DNA from 3 places in the Methylobacterium brachiatum genome. Region 3 is predicted to be linked to each of the others. Evidence: predicted binding sites of a transcription regulator. Region 3 holds the regulator's gene; each other region holds the start of a gene.
What was found. The regulator PhoB, encoded in region 3, activates phosphate uptake and scavenging genes when phosphate is short. The targets are predictions, from matches to a motif close to TGTCATNNANCTGTCAT.
Positions count from the first base shown of each region.

Region 1 (5,857 bases), on a different contig from region 3:
CCACCGTCAGCAGGATATGCTCGTCGAGGGCCGAGAGCGTGTCGGCCACCGAGATTCCCGACAGCGTGCTGTCGGACAGGCGCGGCCGCCCGGCGGTGATCGGCGGGGGGATGTAGGCGGCCAGACGCGGCGCGTAGATGTTCGACAGGTAGGCGCCGCGCCCGGCGGGGAATTGGCGGGCCGTATCCTCGTCGTAGGTCGAGGCCTGCACCACGAGCGCGTGGTGGATGACACCGGTGTCGAACCGGGCCCGGGCGCCGCCATCGACGGTCGAGCGAGCGATGCCCATCGCGTAGAATTGCGGCGTGCTGGTCGTATCGCCGCGGGCATTGAGGATCGTCGGCGCGGACTGGAAGTAGCGCTGGACCTCCGTCTGCGCGCCGCCGGCATCGGCGAACAGCGTGACCGCGTCGGTGAGGTCGTATTCCAGCCGCAGCAGGGCGCCGCGGTCGTCGATATCGGAATATTCCCAGCTTTGGGTCAGGTTGAGGCGTCCGTCCGGCGCCCGCGGGACCGGTACGCCGGCCCTGAGCTGGAACGGGCGCAGGGGCGCGTCGAAACGGTCATTCTGCGCCAGCAGGTAGAGCCAGCCCCGGAAACGGTCACCCTGGTAGTCGAGGGCGAGCGCCCCGACGCCGGTCGTCTCGGATTGGCGCGCGAACGGCGTGTCGCCGCCATGCAGGCTGCCGACGACGCGCGCCCCCCATTCCCGGCCCGGGCCGAAGCGGCGCGCGACGTCGAGCTGGCCGCCGCCCCGGGCGACCGAGCCGTAATCCAGGGTCAAGCGGGTCAGGTCCTCGCCGGCGCGCTTGGGGACGACGTTGACGACGCCGCCGACCGCGCCGTTCGGCGAGACGCCAGAGAGTGCCGCGGAGGGGCCCTTCAGCACCTCGATCCGCTCGGCATAGTCGGTGAAGACGCGAAAGCTCGGCGCGACGCCGTAGATGCCGTCGAACGCGATCTCGCCGCTCGTCCCCTCGCCGGACGGGAAGCCGCGGATGGAGAAGGAATCGAACGGCGCCCCGGTGGTCTGGGTGGCGCGCACCGACGGGTCGCGGCTCAGGGCCTCGGACACGGTGCGGGCCTGCTGGTCGCGCACGAACGTGTCGGTGTAGCTGGTGATGCTGAACGGCGATTTCTTCGCCTCGGTGTTGCCGAGCAGGCCGACGCGCCCGCCCTGCGCGACCTGACCGCCGGCATAGGCCGGCACGATCCCGCGCGCCGCGCCGGTGCTCTCCACCGAGAGCTCCTCGAGCTGGACGGTCGATCCGGGGCGCCCGTCCTCGGCCCGTGCCGTGCCGGCGGTGACCAGGATCAGGACACCGGCGCTCAGGATCGCAGGGGAGCCGCCAAACAGCGGCACGTACCGGCCCGAACGCATCATACCCATGGGAAACGACTCGCTGTCTCGGCGCCGAGCCGATCACGGGCGGCGTTTCATCCCGCGTGAAGCAAGTCAACGACAAACTGTAAGACAATCGTGGTTTTATGTTGTAATAATTATAGTTCTGAAGGCAAAAACAGACACTACGACTTGATACGAATGACCAATCTTGCGGAAGCACACGACAGTCCAATTTTTTAACTGAACGACATGACGAGACTCACAGCCAGCGCCCGTCGAAGTCTGAGCATTGCATCCTCCTCCCCGCACCCAGCGGTGCAAAGCGGGATCGGGCATGCGACGCGCCAAAGAAGTCTTCATGCCTTTCCGGCCAGCGTCAGGCGGCCTGGCCTTTCGCCCGAGCCGGCCCGCTTCGCCCCGGGGAGACATAGATGCGTCCGTATCCGCCCAAGCCCGCGCGCCCGGCCGGGATCTTGATCCTCGCCGCATTCTGGGCGTGCGCGCTCCCGTCCGCAGGCGCGCGGGCCGACCAGCCCTCGGCCAAGCTGTGCCAGGACGCGACCTCGACGCCCGAGACCCAGACCTGTCTGCACCAGGCGCTGGAAGCCGCCGACGCGAAGCTCAATGCGGCCTATAGGAAGGCCCTGTCGATCATCGACCAGGACGACCGCCCGGAGGACGCGAAGGCGGCCTGGAAGGCCCAGTTCGCAACGGCCCAGCGCGCCTGGATCGCCTTCCGGGACGCCGATTGCGGCGATCTCACCTTCAGCGAGTGGAACAACGGCAGCGGCACCACCGGCGCGCTGTATGCCTGCCAATACGACAAGACCGTCCAGCGGACCGAGGATATCCTGAGCCGGTACCCGCTCGATTGAGGCGCCGTTCCTGTCCGCGAGCCGAAATGACAGCGCGGAGGTTTCGGGGTTCGCACGACGCCCGCCCCGTCCGGGCAACCGCCCTCACGCTGAGCCGCCGGGTGATGCGTTTGGTCCGACCCTTGAATGCGCGGAGCCGTCGCGCTTGCGAGGGACCCGGATGATCGTCGACCTGAACTGCGACATGGGCGAGGGGTTTGGCGTCTATCGCCTGGGCGACGATGCCGGGATGCTGGCGATCGCCAGCTCGGCCAACATCGCCTGCGGGTTCCACGCCGGCGACCCGCTGGTCATGCACGAGACCCTGACGCTCGCCGCCCGGGCCGGCGTCCAGGCGGGGGCGCATCCGGGCTTCCTCGATCTCTGGGGCTTCGGGCGGCGCCCGATCCACGGCGAGCGCCCGGCGGATGTCGAGAAGGCCGTGCTCTACCAGGTCGGCGCCCTGCTGGCGCTCGCGCAGGATGCCGGCTGCCCGGTCCGGCACGTGAAGACCCACGGGGCGCTGGGCAACATCGCCAACGCGGATGCGAACCTCGCCCTGGCGGTGGCCCGGGCGATTCGCACCCTCGACCGCGACCTGATCTTCGTGGTGATGCCCGGCCTCGAGACCGAGCGGGCGGGCGAGCGGCTCGGCCTGCCCCTGGCCCGGGAGATCTACGCCGACCGCGCCTATGCCGAGACCGGCAACCTGGTGTCGCGCAAGCTGCCGGGGGCGGTGCTGCACGATCCCGTGGAGGCGGCCGAGCGCGTCGTGCGGATGATCGAGGACGGCGCGATCCTCTGCCTGTCCGGGCGGCGCATCCCGGCCCGGATCGACAGCATCTGCGTCCACGGCGACACCCACGGGGCCGTCACGATGGCCGCGCAGCTGCGCGCCGACCTCGCCGACCGGGGGATCGCGGTCAGGCCCATGGCCGAAGTGATCGGCGCCTGAGCGCATCGATTCCCGAGCCGGTTTCGGCCGCGATCCCGGGCGATGTCATGCAAACGTCGCAGATGGGCCAGAAAGCCACTCGCTGCTTGCAAGGCTGAGAGGGGCTCCATGGATTTCCACCGTCGCTTCACGGTTCTGATGTGCGCTCCCGCCTTCGATCCGGACGACCTGGAGGGCGCGCGCGTCGCCCAGATCGTGGCGGCGGTGGAGAATCGCGGCTTCGAGGTGGTGCGGGCGCGGCGTGTCGAGGACGCGGCCATCGCGGTGCAGACCGATGCCGCCATCGGCTGCATGGTGGTCGACTGGGGCAAGCGCGGCCTCGACGGCAAGGCCGCCGCGCTCATCGACATGATGCGCAAGCGCGGCCTGGAGATGCCGATCGTCATCATGGTCCGCCGCAAGCGGCTCGAGGACATCCCGGTCGAGCTCCTGGACTTCATCGACGGCTACATCTTCCTGGCGGAAGAGACCCCCGAATTCATCGCCCGCGGCCTGGTCAGCCGGGTGACGCAATATGCCGAGACCCTGAAGACGCCGTTCTTCGGCGCCCTCGTGGACTACGCCGAGAAGGGCAACCAGCTCTGGACCTGCCCGGGCCATAACGGCGGCATTTTCTACAACCGCTCGCCGATCGGCCGGATCTTCGTCGAGCATCTCGGCGAGGCGATCTTCCGCGACGACCTCGACAATTCGGTGCTCGATCTGGGCGACCTGCTGACCCACGAGGGTCCGGCCCTCAAGGCCCAGAAGGAGGCCGCCCGGATCTTCGGGGCGGAGAAGACCTATTTCGTCCTCAACGGCACCTCGGCCTCCAACAAGATCGTGCTGTCCTCGCTGGTGGCCGAGGACGACCTCGTCCTGTTCGACCGCAACAACCACAAGGCGGCCCATCACGGCGCCCTGTTCCTGGGCGGCGGCATCCCGATCTTCCTGGAGACCGACCGGAACGCCTTCGGGCTGATCGGCCCGATCTACCACGAGGCCCTGGACGAGACCCGGATCCGCGAGAAGATCCGGACCAACCCGCTGGTGACCGATCCCGAGGCCTGGCGCCGGGAGCGGCCGTTCCGGGTCGCGGTGATCGAGCAATGCACCTACGACGGCACGATCTACGACGCGCAGGAGATCCTGGAGCGGATCGGCCACCTCTGCGACTACATCCTGTTCGACGAGGCCTGGGCGGGCTTCATGAAGTTCCACCCGCTCTTCGCCCGCCGCTTCGCCATGGGGCTCACCGGGCTCGACGAGACCTCGCCCGGCATCGTCGCCACGCAATCGACCCACAAGCAGCTCGCGAGCTTCTCCCAGGCGTCGCAGATCCACACCCGCGACGGCCATATCCGCGGCCAGACCCGGCGCGTGGAGCACAAGCGCCTCAACGAGAGCTTCCTGGTCCACGCCTCGACCTCGCCGTTCTATCCCCTGTTCGCCTCCCTCGATGTCGGCGCCCAGATGATGAAGGGCCGCTCGGGCATGATCCTGTGGGACGACACGATCCGGCTCGGGATCGAGTGGCGCAAGAAGGTCCGGGCGATCCGGCGGGAATTCGAGGAGAACGAGGCCGATCCGCTGCGGCGCTGGTTCTTCGACCCGTTCGTGCCGGACCGGGTGACCGGCCCGGACGGCGCCGAGATCGCCTGGGAGCGGGTGCCCACCGATGCGCTCGCATCCGAGCCGCGCTACTGGGAGCTCACCCCGGGGGCGGCCTGGCACGGCTTCAGCCACGTGGCGCCGGGCTACGCGATCACCGACCCGAACAAGCTGACGGTGCTCACCCCGGGCTTCGACCGGGCCACGGGGGCCTATGCCGATCACGGCGTGCCGGCCCCGATCGTCGCGCAGTACCTGCGCGAGAACCGGATCGTGGCCGAGAAGAACGACCTGAACTCGCTGCTCTTCCTGCTGACGCCGGGCGTCGAATCCTCCAAGGCCGGGACCCTGATCTCGGGGCTCGTCGCCTTCAAGCGGCTCCACGACGACAACGTGCCGCTCGAGGAGGCCATGCCGGAATTCGTCAACCGCCGGCCCAACCGCTACCGCGGGGTGCGCCTGCGCGACCTCTGCGCCGAGTTCCACGCCTTCCACCGGGAGGCCGGCACCTCCGCGCTCCAGCGCCGGCAATTCGCCCCCGAGCACCTGCCCGAGATGGTGATGGCGCCCAAGAAGGCCGCCCAGATGCTGACCCGCAACAAGGTCGACTACGTGCCGATCGCCGAGGCCGAGGGGCGCATCGCCACGACCCTGATGCTGGTCTACCCGCCGGGCATCGGCACCGTGCTGCCGGGCGAGCGCCTGGACGACCGCGCCAAGCCGATGCTCGACTATTTCAAGATGTTCGAGGCCTCCGCCAACCTGTTCCCGGGCTTCGAGGCCGAGATCCAGGGCGTCTACCGCGAGGTCGATCCGGACGGGCGGATCCGCTTCCACACCTACGTCGTGCGGGACGGCGCCTGATGGAGATCGAGCCCGAGGCGGGCGCCCCAGTCCCGGCGCATCCGAGCCCGGACATCATCATCCGCGCCTCCTCGGACGCGGATGTCGAGGCCATGGTGGCGATCTACGAGCATCATATCGGCAAGGGCGTCGGCAACGTCGCCGATTTCGACGACGAGGCGCGCCTGCTGCCCGACGACCTGAAGCGGCGGCGCAAGACCATGCGCAAGAAGCGCCTGCCCCACCTCGTCGCCGAGCGCAGCGGCCAGG
Region 1 is NZ_FOQW01000012.1:216,750-222,606, reverse strand. Features, by position in the region: gene BMZ47_RS17615 (TonB-dependent receptor) at 1-1,390, opposite strand, end outside; gene BMZ47_RS17610 (lysozyme inhibitor LprI family protein) at 1,777-2,220, shown strand; gene BMZ47_RS17605 (LamB/YcsF family protein) at 2,381-3,154, shown strand; gene BMZ47_RS17600 (Orn/Lys/Arg family decarboxylase) at 3,263-5,608, shown strand; gene BMZ47_RS17595 (GNAT family N-acetyltransferase) at 5,608-5,857, shown strand, end outside.
Region 1: the regulator PhoB is predicted to act here: its motif matches at 3,198-3,214, upstream of BMZ47_RS17600 (Orn/Lys/Arg family decarboxylase).

Region 2 (5,857 bases), on a different contig from region 3:
GCCTGGGCGCCGATCAGGTTGCGCATCTCGACCGACAGGCCGCCGACCCGGGCCGAATCGCCGAGGGGCCAGCCGGACACCGCCCGGACGTGCTGGGCGAATTGCGAGGTCGTCGCCCCCTCGATGGTCCAGTGCCCGGAATTGTGGACCCGCGGCGCGATCTCGTTGACCACCAGCCGCTCCGCGCCGTCCTCGCGCACCAAAAACATCTCGACGGCGAGCACGCCGACATAGTCCAGGGCGTCGGCGATGCGCCTGGCGATGTCGAGGGCGGCGCGGGCGGTCTCGGGGGTGAGGCCGGGGGCCGGCACCCGGGTCAGCGCCAGGATGTGGTCGCGGTGCTCGTTCTCGCACAGGTCGAAGGCCGCGAAGCCGCCGTCGCGGCCGCGGGCAGCCACCACCGAGACCTCGCGCTCGAACGGCACGAAGCCCTCGAGGATCAGCGGCGCGCCGCCGAATTCGGCGAACAGCGCGTTGCGGTCGCCCTCGGCGCGCTCGCGCAGGATGCGCTGGCCCTTGCCGTCGTAGCCGAACCGGCGGGTCTTGAGCACCGCCGGCAGACCGAGCGCCGCGATCGCCCGGTCGAGGTCGTCGGGCGTGTCCACCGCCTGGAACGGCGCGGTCGGGATACCGAGCCGGTTGATGAATTCCTTCTCGGTGAGGCGGTCCTGGGTCGTGGACAAGGCCTCGGCATTCGGGTGCAGGGGTGCGTGCCGGGCCAGGATGTCGGCGGTGGCGCGCGGGATGTTCTCGAACTCGTAGGTCACCGCGTCGACGCTCTGCGCGAAGCCGGCCAGCGCGGCGGCGTCGTCATAGGCCGCGCAGGTGGTGCGGGCGGCGACGTCGAAGGCGGGGCTGTCCCGGTCGGGCGCGTAGACATGCACCTTCAGCCCGTAATTGGCCGCCGCCAGCGCGATCATGCGCCCGAGCTGTCCACCGCCGACGATGCCGAGGGTGGAGCCGGGCTTCAGAGCTGTATCCGTCACGAAAGCTTGTCCGTCTCCGGCCGATCGGCCACCGACGCGGTCTGGGCCGCGCGCCAGGCCTCCAGGCGTTCCGCCAGGCCGGGATCGGCGAGCGCCAGCACCGCGGCGGCGAGCAGGGCGGCGTTGACCGCCCCGGCCCGGCCGATCGCCAGGGTCCCCACCGGGATGCCGGCCGGCATCTGCACGATCGACAGCAGGCTGTCCTGGCCGGACAGGGCCTTGGATTCCACCGGAACGCCGAAGACCGGCAGGCGGGTCATCGCGGCGGCCATACCGGGCAGGTGCGCGGCCCCGCCGGCGCCCGCGATCACGACCTTGAACCCGGCCGCGACGGCGCCCTTGGCGAAGGCCACGAGCCGGTCGGGGGTGCGGTGGGCCGACACGATCCGGGTGTCGTGCGGCACGCCGAGCGCGTCGAGCGTCTCGGCGGCGTGCCGCATGGTCGCCCAATCGGACTGACTGCCCATGATGATCGCGACCGGAGGCGACGCCATCGTTGATCCCGGCAAAAGAGGCCGCTTACAGGCGGGGCGGGCCGGCGGCAAGGCGTCGCGCCGGCGCGTCCACCAACTTCGACGCCCGATCCCGATGGATGGTTGCCGGCTTTGAAAGAACGACGACGCACGCCTAAGCCGGGGCCGCGCGGGATCGAGGTCCCGGACGCGGCCCTAGGCGATGATGTCCGGGGTCAGCGCGTCCTCGATGTGATAGATCCGGTCGCGCAGGGTCAGCTTGCGCTTCTTCAGGCGCTGGATCTGGAGCTGGTCCCCGGCGACGCTGCGCTCGAGCGCCTCGATGGCGCTGTCGAGATCCCGATGCTCCTCGCGCAGCCGATTCAGCTCGGACTCGAGGTCCGACTGCCCGCTCTCACCCGACTCGTCCGCCATCATCACCCGCGGGATCGAAGACCGTTCCTTGTCGAAGAGCATGCGTCACGCCCCGCCGCGGGACAAGCCGGCCGGGCCGGCATTCGTCAGGCTTAGCCGGAGAAAAGGCTTCGACAGGTGTGGCATCCTGTGCCAGTCTCCGTGTGTCGGAACAATGACAGGAGATTCGACTCATGTCGCTGCAGACGCATCTGAGCCAACTCGCCCGGAAGCACGAAGCCCTCGAGCGTGAGATTCACGAGGCGATCCACAGGCCTTCGGCGAACGACCTCCACATTGCTGAACTGAAGCGACGGAAACTTCTCCTCAAGGACGAAATCAACAGGCTGCAGGCCGGCACGGACACGCTGCACTGAGCCGCGCCTGAGTCCCTCCCGGACATAGACGCAAGACGGCAGCCGCCGCGTCGGACCGCCCGGCGCGGCGGCTTCTTTTGGGGGGACAGACCGTGCTGTCCTACCCTGTCCCTCATCTTGAGCTGCCCGCGTCAGCGAGCCTCGAAAGAACTCTCCTTCGAGGCCTCTGCTTCGCTCCGTCGCCTCTCAGGATGAGGGGGATGGTTCGGAGAGGCGTTGTGCGGCTGGGCGCCTGGCCAGCATCCGGAGATCATCCCAGTCGCCGCGGATCAGTGCCTCTTTCTTGGCTCTGCTCCAGCCCTTGATGCACCGCTCCGCCGCGACCGCGTCCGCGATGCGCTCGAACTGCTCGGCATAGACCAGCGTGACCGGCCGCCTCCGGCTGGTGTAGCCCGGATACGTGCCGGCCTCATGCTCGCTGAGGCGCTTGTCGAGGGACGCCCCGCGGGCGGAGCCGACATAATAGCTGCCGTCCGAGCACCGCAGCATGTACACGAATGCATTCACGGCCCGACTCAGTCCGTCGCGGGACGCCGAGCCTAGCGGTTTCTACCGCCCCTCCAACCCACCCCCTCATCCTGAGGTGCCGGAGCGCAGCGGAGGCCTCGAAGGAGCCCTCCAGCCGGCCGCGCGATCCCTGGAGGGCTCCTTCGAGGCCGCTGCGCGGCACCTCAGGATGAGGGGATTGGGTGGGAGGAGCGCATTCCCCCGCTGAGCCGGGTCCCACTCCATCCGGGGTCACCCGCAGCACCGACAAGCACCCACCCGCGCGCGCAAAGAATCAGAATCAGCTAACTTGCCCGAGATGCCGCCGGAGAGCGGCTCCCGAGGACACGCCGCGCCGATGACCACCGCCAGCCCGCCGGGCCGCTATCCCGAGATCTACGACGCGGCGCGCCGCGACCCGGAGGCGTTCTGGCTGGAGGCGGCCGGGGCGCTCGACTGGGCTCGGAGCCCGGCGCAGGCCTTCGCCCCCGAATCCGGCCCCTATGGCCGCTGGTTCCCGGACGGGACGCTCAACGCCTGCCACAACGCGGTGGACCGGCACGCCGAGGGGGCGCGGGCCGACCAGGCGGCGATCCTGTACGATTCCCCCGTCACCGGGACCAAGCGCAGCATCAGTTACCGGGCGCTGCGCGACTCGGTGGCGGCGCTCGCCGCGGTGCTGGCCGAGCTCGGCGTCGGCAAGGGCGACCGGGTCGTGCTGTACATGCCGATGGTGCCCGAGGCCCTGTTCGGCATGCTGGCCTGCGCGCGGCTCGGGGCCGTGCACTCGGTGGTGTTCGGCGGCTTCGCGGCCAACGAGCTGGCGGTGCGGATCGAGGATGCCGCCCCGAAGGTGGTGCTGGCCGCCTCCTGCGGCCTCGAGCCGAACCGGGTGGTCGCCTACAAGCCGCTGCTGGACCTCGCGATCGCCACCTCCCGCCACAAGCCGGAAGCCTGCCTGATCCTGCAGCGGCCCCAATGCGCCGCGAGCCTGGTCGCGGGGCGCGACCACGACTGGGCCGAGACCGTCGCGGTCGCTCAAGCCGCGGGCAAGCAGGCCGACTGCGTGCCGGTGGCCGCCACCGACCCGCTCTATATCCTCTACACCTCCGGCACGACCGGCAAGCCGAAGGGCGTGGTCCGGGATACCGGCGGCTACCTCGTGGCGCTCGCCTGGTCGATGCCGAACCTCTACGGCGTCCAGCCGGGCGAGACCTATTTCTGCGCCTCCGACATCGGCTGGGTGGTCGGCCATTCCTACATCGTCTACGCGCCGCTCCTGCACGGCTGCACCACGGTCCTGTACGAGGGCAAGCCGGTGGGCACGCCCGATGCCGGGGCGTTCTGGCGGGTGGTCGCCGAGCACGGCGTCGTCTGCCTGTTCACGGCGCCGACGGCGCTCCGCGCCATCAAGAAGGAGGATCCGGCCGGGTCGCTGATCGGCGCTTACGACCTCTCGGCCTTCCGCAGCCTGTTCCTGGCCGGTGAGCGGGCGGACCCGGATTCGGTCGCCTGGGCCGAGCGGGTGCTGGCCCGGCCGGTGATCGATCATTGGTGGCAGACCGAGACCGGCTGGCCGATCGCCGGCAATCCGCTGGGCCTCGGCCTCCTGCCGGTCAAGCACGGCAGCACCTGCGTGCCGATGCCGGGCTACCGGGTCGAGGTCCTGGACGAGGGCGGCAAGCCGGTCCCGCCCGGCACGATGGGCACGATCGCGATCCGCCTGCCCCTGCCGCCCGGCTGCCTGCCGACCCTCTGGGGCTCGGACGCGCGGATGCGGTCGAGCTACCTCGCCACCTTCCCGGGCTATTACGACACCTCGGATGCCGGGGTGATCGACGCCGACGGCTACATCACCGTGCTGGGTCGGACCGACGACATCATCAACGTCGCGGGCCACCGCCTGTCCACGGGCGGCATGGAGGCGGTGCTGGCCGGCCACCCGGATGTGGCCGAATGCGCGGTCATCGGCATCCGCGACGCGCTCAAGGGCGAGGTGCCCTGCGGCTTCGTGGTGCTGAAGGCCCGGGTCGACCGCGCCCCCGAGGACATCGAGCGCGAGCTGGTCGCCAAGGTGCGGGACGAGATCGGCCCGGTGGCGGCGTTCAAGCTGGCGCTCACCGTGCCGCGGCTGCCGAAAACCCGCTCCGGCAAGATCCTGCGCGCCACCATGAAGCGCATCGCCGACCACGAGCCCTGGACCATGCCGGCGACCATCGACGACGCCACCGCGCTGGACGAGATCGACGCCAGCCTGAAGGGGCGGGGGATCGGCGCCGGCTGATCACGCGTCGCGATCCGGGTTCCCGAAGGGCCTGAGGCCCTTCGGCGGGGTTCGGGGCGCGCAGCCCCGATCTCGGGCGAAGCCCGACACCAGGGCTCCGCCCTGGACCCGCAAAAGGTCCCGGACCTTTTGAAACCACGACGGTTTCGTGGCTCGCTGCAGCCGCCCCTTGCGCCTCGACATCCGCCAACCATCTCTAGACCATCCAACCGGATGGCCTGGGGATGGCGGGACGATGAGCGACACTGTGCAGGATCTCCGGCCGAAGGTGCCCGACAGCGAGAAGATCACGATCAATCTCGGCTTCGTCGACCTCGGCCGGGTCGACCTGATGGTCTGCGACGGGTTCTACGCCAACCGCGCCGACTTCATCCGCACCGCCGTGCGCAACCAGCTCGACCGGCAGGAGGAGGCGGTGCGCCAATCCGTGGCCCGGCGCCAGCTGCGCCTGGGTGTCTCGCACTATTCGCGGGCCACTCTCGAGGCCGCCCGCGACGCCGGCACGCCCCTGCACATCCAGGTTCTCGGCCTCGCCACCGTGGCGACCGACGTCACCCCCGAGCTCGCCCGCGCCGCCATCGCCTCCGTCGAGGTGCTGGGCGCGTTCCAGGCGAGCCCCGCCGTCAAGGCCGCCCTGGCCGACCGGATCGCCTGAACCGCCCCGACCACCCCTACCGCACAGTCGGGCCAAGCAGCCGGCCGTGTCCGACCCCACCCGCGAGGAACGGCCCGATGAAACACTTTCCCAAGATGGATTTCTTGAACCTCGATCTCTCCAAGATGAAGCTCGGCGGCTTCGGTGCCGCCGGCTCGGCCGAGGCCGAGGGCCAGCGCGCTGCCCGGGCCGCCCGGATGACC
Region 2 is NZ_FOQW01000011.1:176,004-181,860, reverse strand. Features, by position in the region: gene BMZ47_RS16350 (5-(carboxyamino)imidazole ribonucleotide synthase) at 1-986, opposite strand, end outside; gene purE (5-(carboxyamino)imidazole ribonucleotide mutase) at 983-1,480, opposite strand; gene BMZ47_RS16340 (YdcH family protein) at 1,655-1,915, opposite strand; gene BMZ47_RS16335 (YdcH family protein) at 2,047-2,229, shown strand; gene BMZ47_RS16330 (GIY-YIG nuclease family protein) at 2,416-2,736, opposite strand; gene BMZ47_RS16325 (propionyl-CoA synthetase) at 3,074-4,999, shown strand; gene BMZ47_RS16320 (ribbon-helix-helix domain-containing protein) at 5,235-5,654, shown strand; gene BMZ47_RS16315 (extracellular catalytic domain type 1 short-chain-length polyhydroxyalkanoate depolymerase) at 5,780-5,857, shown strand, end outside.
Region 2: the regulator PhoB is predicted to act here: its motif matches at 2,017-2,033, upstream of BMZ47_RS16335 (YdcH family protein).

Region 3 (5,857 bases):
CGTTCCTGTCGGTGCACGAGGGGCCGCAGCGCATCGCCAAGACCGGGACCGTCGCCCTGGAACCCGGCATGATCCTGTCGAACGAGCCCGGCTACTACGCGCCCGGCGCCTACGGCATCCGGATCGAGAACCTCGTCCTGGTTGAGCCGCGCGCCATCCCGGGCGGTGAGCGCCCGATGCTCGGCTTCGAGACCCTGACGCTCGCCCCCTACGACCGGCGGCTGATCCGCCCGGATCTTCTCGCACCGGAGGAGCGGGCCTGGATCGACGCCTATCACGCCCGGGTGCGCGACACCCTCGCGCCGCTCCTCGATGCGGAAACCCGCGGCTGGCTGGACCGCGCGACGGCGCCGCTGGCGGAGTGAGGGCGGGCTGTCGCTTCATGCACGCCCTTGTGTAGGCGGAGGCGGCACGCCAGAATGACCGGACGACGGAGTCAGCTTCTGTTCGTTCGGGACATAGGCCGGCCAGCCAGGGTCAACGAGGGTGCTCGATCATGCCCCGGCGTTCTCCGGATCTCGCAGAAATTGCCAAGAAGGCTGCCAACGCGTCCTTCGGCAGCCCTCTGGTGCAGGCGGTCCGCCTCGGCGACATGGAAGGGGCCGATGGCGATGATGTCCGGCGCGTGCAGCTGATCGTCTCCGACGACGCCATCGACCAGCTCGACGGCGACAAGCTGCTCGATGCCGGCTTGGCGATCCGCAAAGCCCTGCAGAAGGCCGGCGAGACGCTGCGCGTGGTCGTCGAGTATGCCGAGCAGCGTGAGCTCGACGAACTTGGCGCTCATTAATTCCGAGCATCTGTTCAGCCAGGCGGATGCGCTTCTTCTCCAAACCGGCCGCGGCTCGTTGCGGCAGGCTGACCTACGCCGCACCTTCTCCAACGCTTATTACGGCCTGTTTCACGCGATCCTGACGGCTGCGGCCGATGAGGCCGTTGGAAGGACGCGGCGGAACGATCCACTTTGGACGCTGGCCTATCGTTCCATATCGCACCAACGATTGAAGACCGTGTGCAACGATCTTCAGGCAGCGACACTCAAGCCGAAGATCAGGCGTTATGAGCCGCCCGGCGGATTTGGTGGTCACATCGTCACGATTGCCGGTGCCGTTTCAGAATTGCAGGACCGGCGGCACGCCGCCGACTACGATCCGTCCCAGTCGTTCCTGCAAACGGATGCGCGGGCGGCGCTCCAGACGGCCCGGTCCGCAGTCCACCGGCTGGCTCACCTGGAGGCGGATCAGCGAAGAGCGTTCCTCTACCTCCTCCTGTTCGAGCCCCGCTGAGCGACCCCAGCGGCGTCATGGTCTCCGTCTCACCGCGCGGAGCGGAGGACAGGATGCGGACCCCCGCGCTATAAGTCGCCTTGTCACGGAAAAGCCGGCGCCGGTCCCGCGGACCCCCGTGTGAAACCGCGACCGCCCCGCGCGCGAAGGGACAGTATGATCCGCCGCCTCGCCTTCCTGGTCCTGATGCTCTTCGCGAGCCTGTCGGCCGCGTCGGCCCAAGGTTTCCGCACGCCGCCCGATCTCGTGCGGGCGAGCCTGGTCGCCGAGCCCGTCGCGGTGGCGGGCGCGCAGCCATTCGCCCTGGCGGTGCGGATGCAGGTGAAGCCGGGCTGGCACGTCTACTGGCGCAATCCGGGCGATTCCGGCCTGCCGCCCGAGGTGACCTGGACCCTGCCGGCGGGCTTCAATGCCGGCGCGATCCGGTGGCCGGCGCCCGAGCGCATCGCGATCGCGACGCTGATGAATTACGGCTACGAGGGCGAGGTCACCTTGCTCGTGCCGGTCACGCCGCCGCCGAGCCTCGACCCGGCGGATCCCGTGCGGATCCGGGCCAAGCTGACCTATCTGGTCTGCGAGACCGAATGTGTGCCGGGCTCCGCCGACCTCGCCCTGACCCTGCCGGTGGGCGAGCCTCGGCCCGATGCCGATCAGGCCGCCCTGTTCGCGCGCGCCCGGACCGCCCTGCCCGCCCCGGCGCTCTGGCCGCTGCGCCTGTCCAGCCAGGGCGACACCCTGCAGCTCGATTTCGCCGCGGCGGGTCTCAAGCCCGAGACCATCAAGAGCGCGTCCTTCTTCCCCTATTCCGAGACCGCGATCGACAATGCCGCCGCGCAGGTGATGACCGTCGACGAGGCCGGCCTGCACCTCACCCTGGCCCGGAGCAGCCCCGCCGAGCCGGCGCCCGCCGCCCTGCCCGGCGTGCTGACCGTCGAGGAGGCGACCGGCGCCGGCACCCACCGCCTCGCTTTCGCGTATGGCGACGAGCCGGTGCTGCCGGCCCCGACGGCGGTGCCCGAGGCCCCGGCCGCGCCGCAGGCGGCCCCCGCCTTCGACGCGCTGACGCTGGCGAGCGCGGTCGGGCTCGCCTTCCTCGGCGGCCTGATCCTCAACCTGATGCCCTGCGTCTTCCCGGTCCTGTCGATCAAGGTGCTGGGCCTTGTGCGGCACGCCGGCGAGAGCGCCGCCCGCGTCCGGCTGCACGGCCTCGCCTACACGGCGGGCGTGCTCGTGAGCTTCCTCGGCTTGGCCGGCCTGTTGCTCGCCCTCAAGGGCGGCGGGGCGGCGATCGGCTGGGGTTTCCAGCTGCAATCGCCGGCGGTGGTCGCCGGCCTCGCCTATCTGCTGCTGGCGATGGGCCTGAGCCTGTCGGGGGTGGTCCATCTCGGCGGGCGGCTCGCCGGATTCGGCGACGGCCTCGCCCGGCGCTCGGGGCTCAGCGGCTCGTTCTTCACCGGCGTGCTGGCAACGCTGGTGGCGACCCCCTGCACGGCGCCGTTCATGGGCTCGGCGGTGGGCTTCGCGCTGACCCAGAGCGCCGGCGTCGCCCTCGCGGTGTTCGCGAGCCTCGGGTTCGGCCTCGCCCTGCCGTTCCTGGTGCTCACCCTGTGGCCGCCGGCCCTGCGGGTGTTGCCGCGTCCGGGCGCCTGGATGGAGACGCTGAAGCAGGTTCTGGCCTTCCCGGTCTACGCCACGGTGGCGTGGCTGGTCTGGGTCCTGGCGCAGCAGGTCGGGCCGCAGGGGCTGCTCTCCGGGCTGATCGGCCTCGTGCTGGTGGGCTTCGCCGCCTGGGCCTGGGAGCATGGGCGCGTGGCGACGCCGGGCTTCGGGCGGGTCGCCCAGGGGCTCGCGGTGCTGACGATCCTGGCGGTGGCAGGCCTGACGCTCAGCCTCGACCGCGACCGGGCGGCCCCCGCCGCCCAGGCCGCCGCCGACGGCGTCCAGCCGTTCACCCAGGCCCGCCTGGACTCCCTGGTGAACGAGCGCCGGCCGGTCTTCGTGAACATGACCGCCGCCTGGTGCATCACCTGCGCGGTCAACGAGACGACCTCGCTCTCGACCAAGGCGGTGCGGGCGGCGATGGCGGATCGGGGCGTCACCTACCTGAAGGGCGACTGGACCAACCAGAACCCGGAGATCACGCGCCTGCTGGAGAAGCACGGGCGCAGCGGCGTGCCGCTGTACCTGCTCTACACCGGCACGGGGGAACCCCAGGTGCTGCCGCAGATCCTCACCGAGGGGACGGTGCTGGCGGCCCTGGAAACGGTGCCGGCCTCAGCCAACAAGAGCGCGGCGCTGGCCCGCTGACCGGACAGGCGGTCTAGGCTTCCAGCGAGAACGTCTCGTCGAAAGCGTAGCCCGAGCCCCGCACCGTGCGGATCGGGTCGGCCTGCCGGGGCGCGTTGAGCGCCTTGCGCAGGCGCCCGACATGCACGTCGACGGTGCGCTCGTCGATATAGACGTCGTGGCCCCAGACCCCGTCGAGGAGCTGCTCGCGGGAGAAGACCCGGCCGGGGGCCAGCATCAGGAATTCGAGCAGGCGGAATTCGGTGGGGCCGAGATGGAGCTCCTCGCCGGCGCGGCGGACCCGGTGCCCGGTGCGGTCGAGCTCGATATCGCCGGCCGCCAGCCGGTCGGCGACATGGGCGGGCTTGGCCCGGCGCAGCAGCGCCCGCACCCGGGCCAGCAGTTCCGGCACCGAGAACGGCTTGACGATGTAGTCGTCGGCGCCCGTGCCGAGGCCGCGGACCCGGTCCCCCTCCTCGCCCCGGGCGGTGAGCATGATCACCGGCAGCCGCTCGGTCTCGCGCCGGGCCCGGATGCGGCGGCACAGCTCGATCCCAGAGAGGCCCGGCAGCATCCAGTCGAGCAGCACCAGATCCGGGGTGCGCTCGGCCAGGAGCAGTTCCGCGTCGTCGCCGCGCGTCGCCGAATCGACCAGGAAGCCCTCGGCCTCCAGGTTGTAGCGCAGCAGGGTGGTCAGGGCCTCCTCGTCCTCGACGATCAGGACTTGCATGCTCACGTTCGTTAACCTGTTCCGTACTCGGTACCGGCCGGCGCGCCCGCGCCGGGGGACCCGGACGCGCCGATGGTGCGGCAGAGGCCGCCATCCCTCAAGCCGCAGGCCGCCACAATCGGGCGTTGCCCCACAGGGCAGCGTGCGGATCGGGCCGACCGCACCGCGACCCGCCTGTTACGGGGCCGTGGCGGCGGGGCCGACGGTCGCGTAGTTCGACGCGTCGTTCTTCGGCCGCTCGCCCGCCAGGGTCTCACCGGTGGCGAGGTAGTGGATCGTCTCGGCGATGTTGGTGGTGTGGTCGCCGATGCGCTCGACGTTCTTGGCGCAGAACAGCAGGTGCGTGCAGAACGAGATGTTGCGCGGATCTTCCATCATGTAGGTCAGGAGTTCGCGGAACAGCGAATTGTACAGCGCGTCGATCTCGCCGTCGCGCTCCCAGACGTCGTAGGCGGCCTTCACGTCGCGGCTCGCATAGGCGTCGAGGATGTCCTTGAGCTGCGCCTCGGCGAGGTCGCTCATGTGGCGCACGCCGAGCACGATCTTCTGCGCCGGCGCCTGATCGGAAATCGCCACGACGCGCTTGGCGACGTTCTTGGCGAGGTCGCCGATCCGCTCCAGGTCGCCCGAGACGCGGATCGCCGAGATGGTCTCGCGCAGGTCGATCGCCAGGGGCTGCCGCCGGGCGATGAGCAGCACGGCCCGCTCCTCGATGTCGCGCTGGAGCGCGTCGAGACGCTTGTCGGCGACGATCACCGCCTGGGCGAGCGTATCGTCCCGGCGGACCAGAGCGTCGGTCGCCTCGGCGGCCATCTTCTCGGCCACGCCGCCCATCTCGGAGATGGAGCGACGCAGGTCATCGAGGTCGGTGTCGTAGGAGCTGACGATATGGCCGGGCATGGTGGATCCTTCGATGGCGTCCCGCAAACCTTGATCCGCGAGGTCTGGCGGAAACCCGCCGCTGCGGTCACGGGCGCCGGGGCGCGTGCCCCGGTGCCCACTCCCTTGCATTGTCTGGAACAGGCTGCGGAGCGGTGAGGATCGGCATCCCGAGCCGAGCCCGCGACCGGAACAACCGGACCGTGCCGATGTTCCCCGACCGAGCAGCCTGTTCCGGAGTCGCGCCGGCGCTTGTTGCGCTTGGGCGCGGCCCCTAGTCTTTAGAGCGGTGCTCTTTTCTCGCCGAAACCGTATTCAACGTTACGGAAAGCGGTAAACATCCCGTTTGACGTCTTCGCATCCCGGAGGTGAGCGTCCGCCCTCCGGGGTCTTGGTTCAGCCGAACCGGCCGGTGATGTAATCCTGCGTGCGCTGCTCGACCGGGTTCATGAACATGCGGTTCGTGGGTCCGAATTCGATCAGCTCGCCGAGATACATGAAGGCGGTGAACTGCGAGATGCGGGCCGCCTGCTGCATGTTGTGGGTGACGATCACGATGGTGAACTCGTCGCGCAGCTGCTCGATCAGCTCCTCGATCCGGCCGGTGGAGATCGGGTCGAGGGCCGAGGTGGGCTCGTCGAACAGGATCACCTCCGGGCTCTGGGCCACGGTGCGG
Region 3 is NZ_FOQW01000013.1:74,655-80,511, reverse strand. Features, by position in the region: gene BMZ47_RS18000 (aminopeptidase P family protein) at 1-365, shown strand, start outside; gene BMZ47_RS17995 (hypothetical protein) at 497-790, shown strand; gene BMZ47_RS28105 (hypothetical protein) at 762-1,286, shown strand; gene BMZ47_RS17990 (protein-disulfide reductase DsbD family protein) at 1,443-3,593, shown strand; gene phoB (phosphate regulon transcriptional regulator PhoB) at 3,607-4,302, opposite strand; gene phoU (phosphate signaling complex protein PhoU) at 4,480-5,202, opposite strand; gene pstB (phosphate ABC transporter ATP-binding protein PstB) at 5,578-5,857, opposite strand, start outside.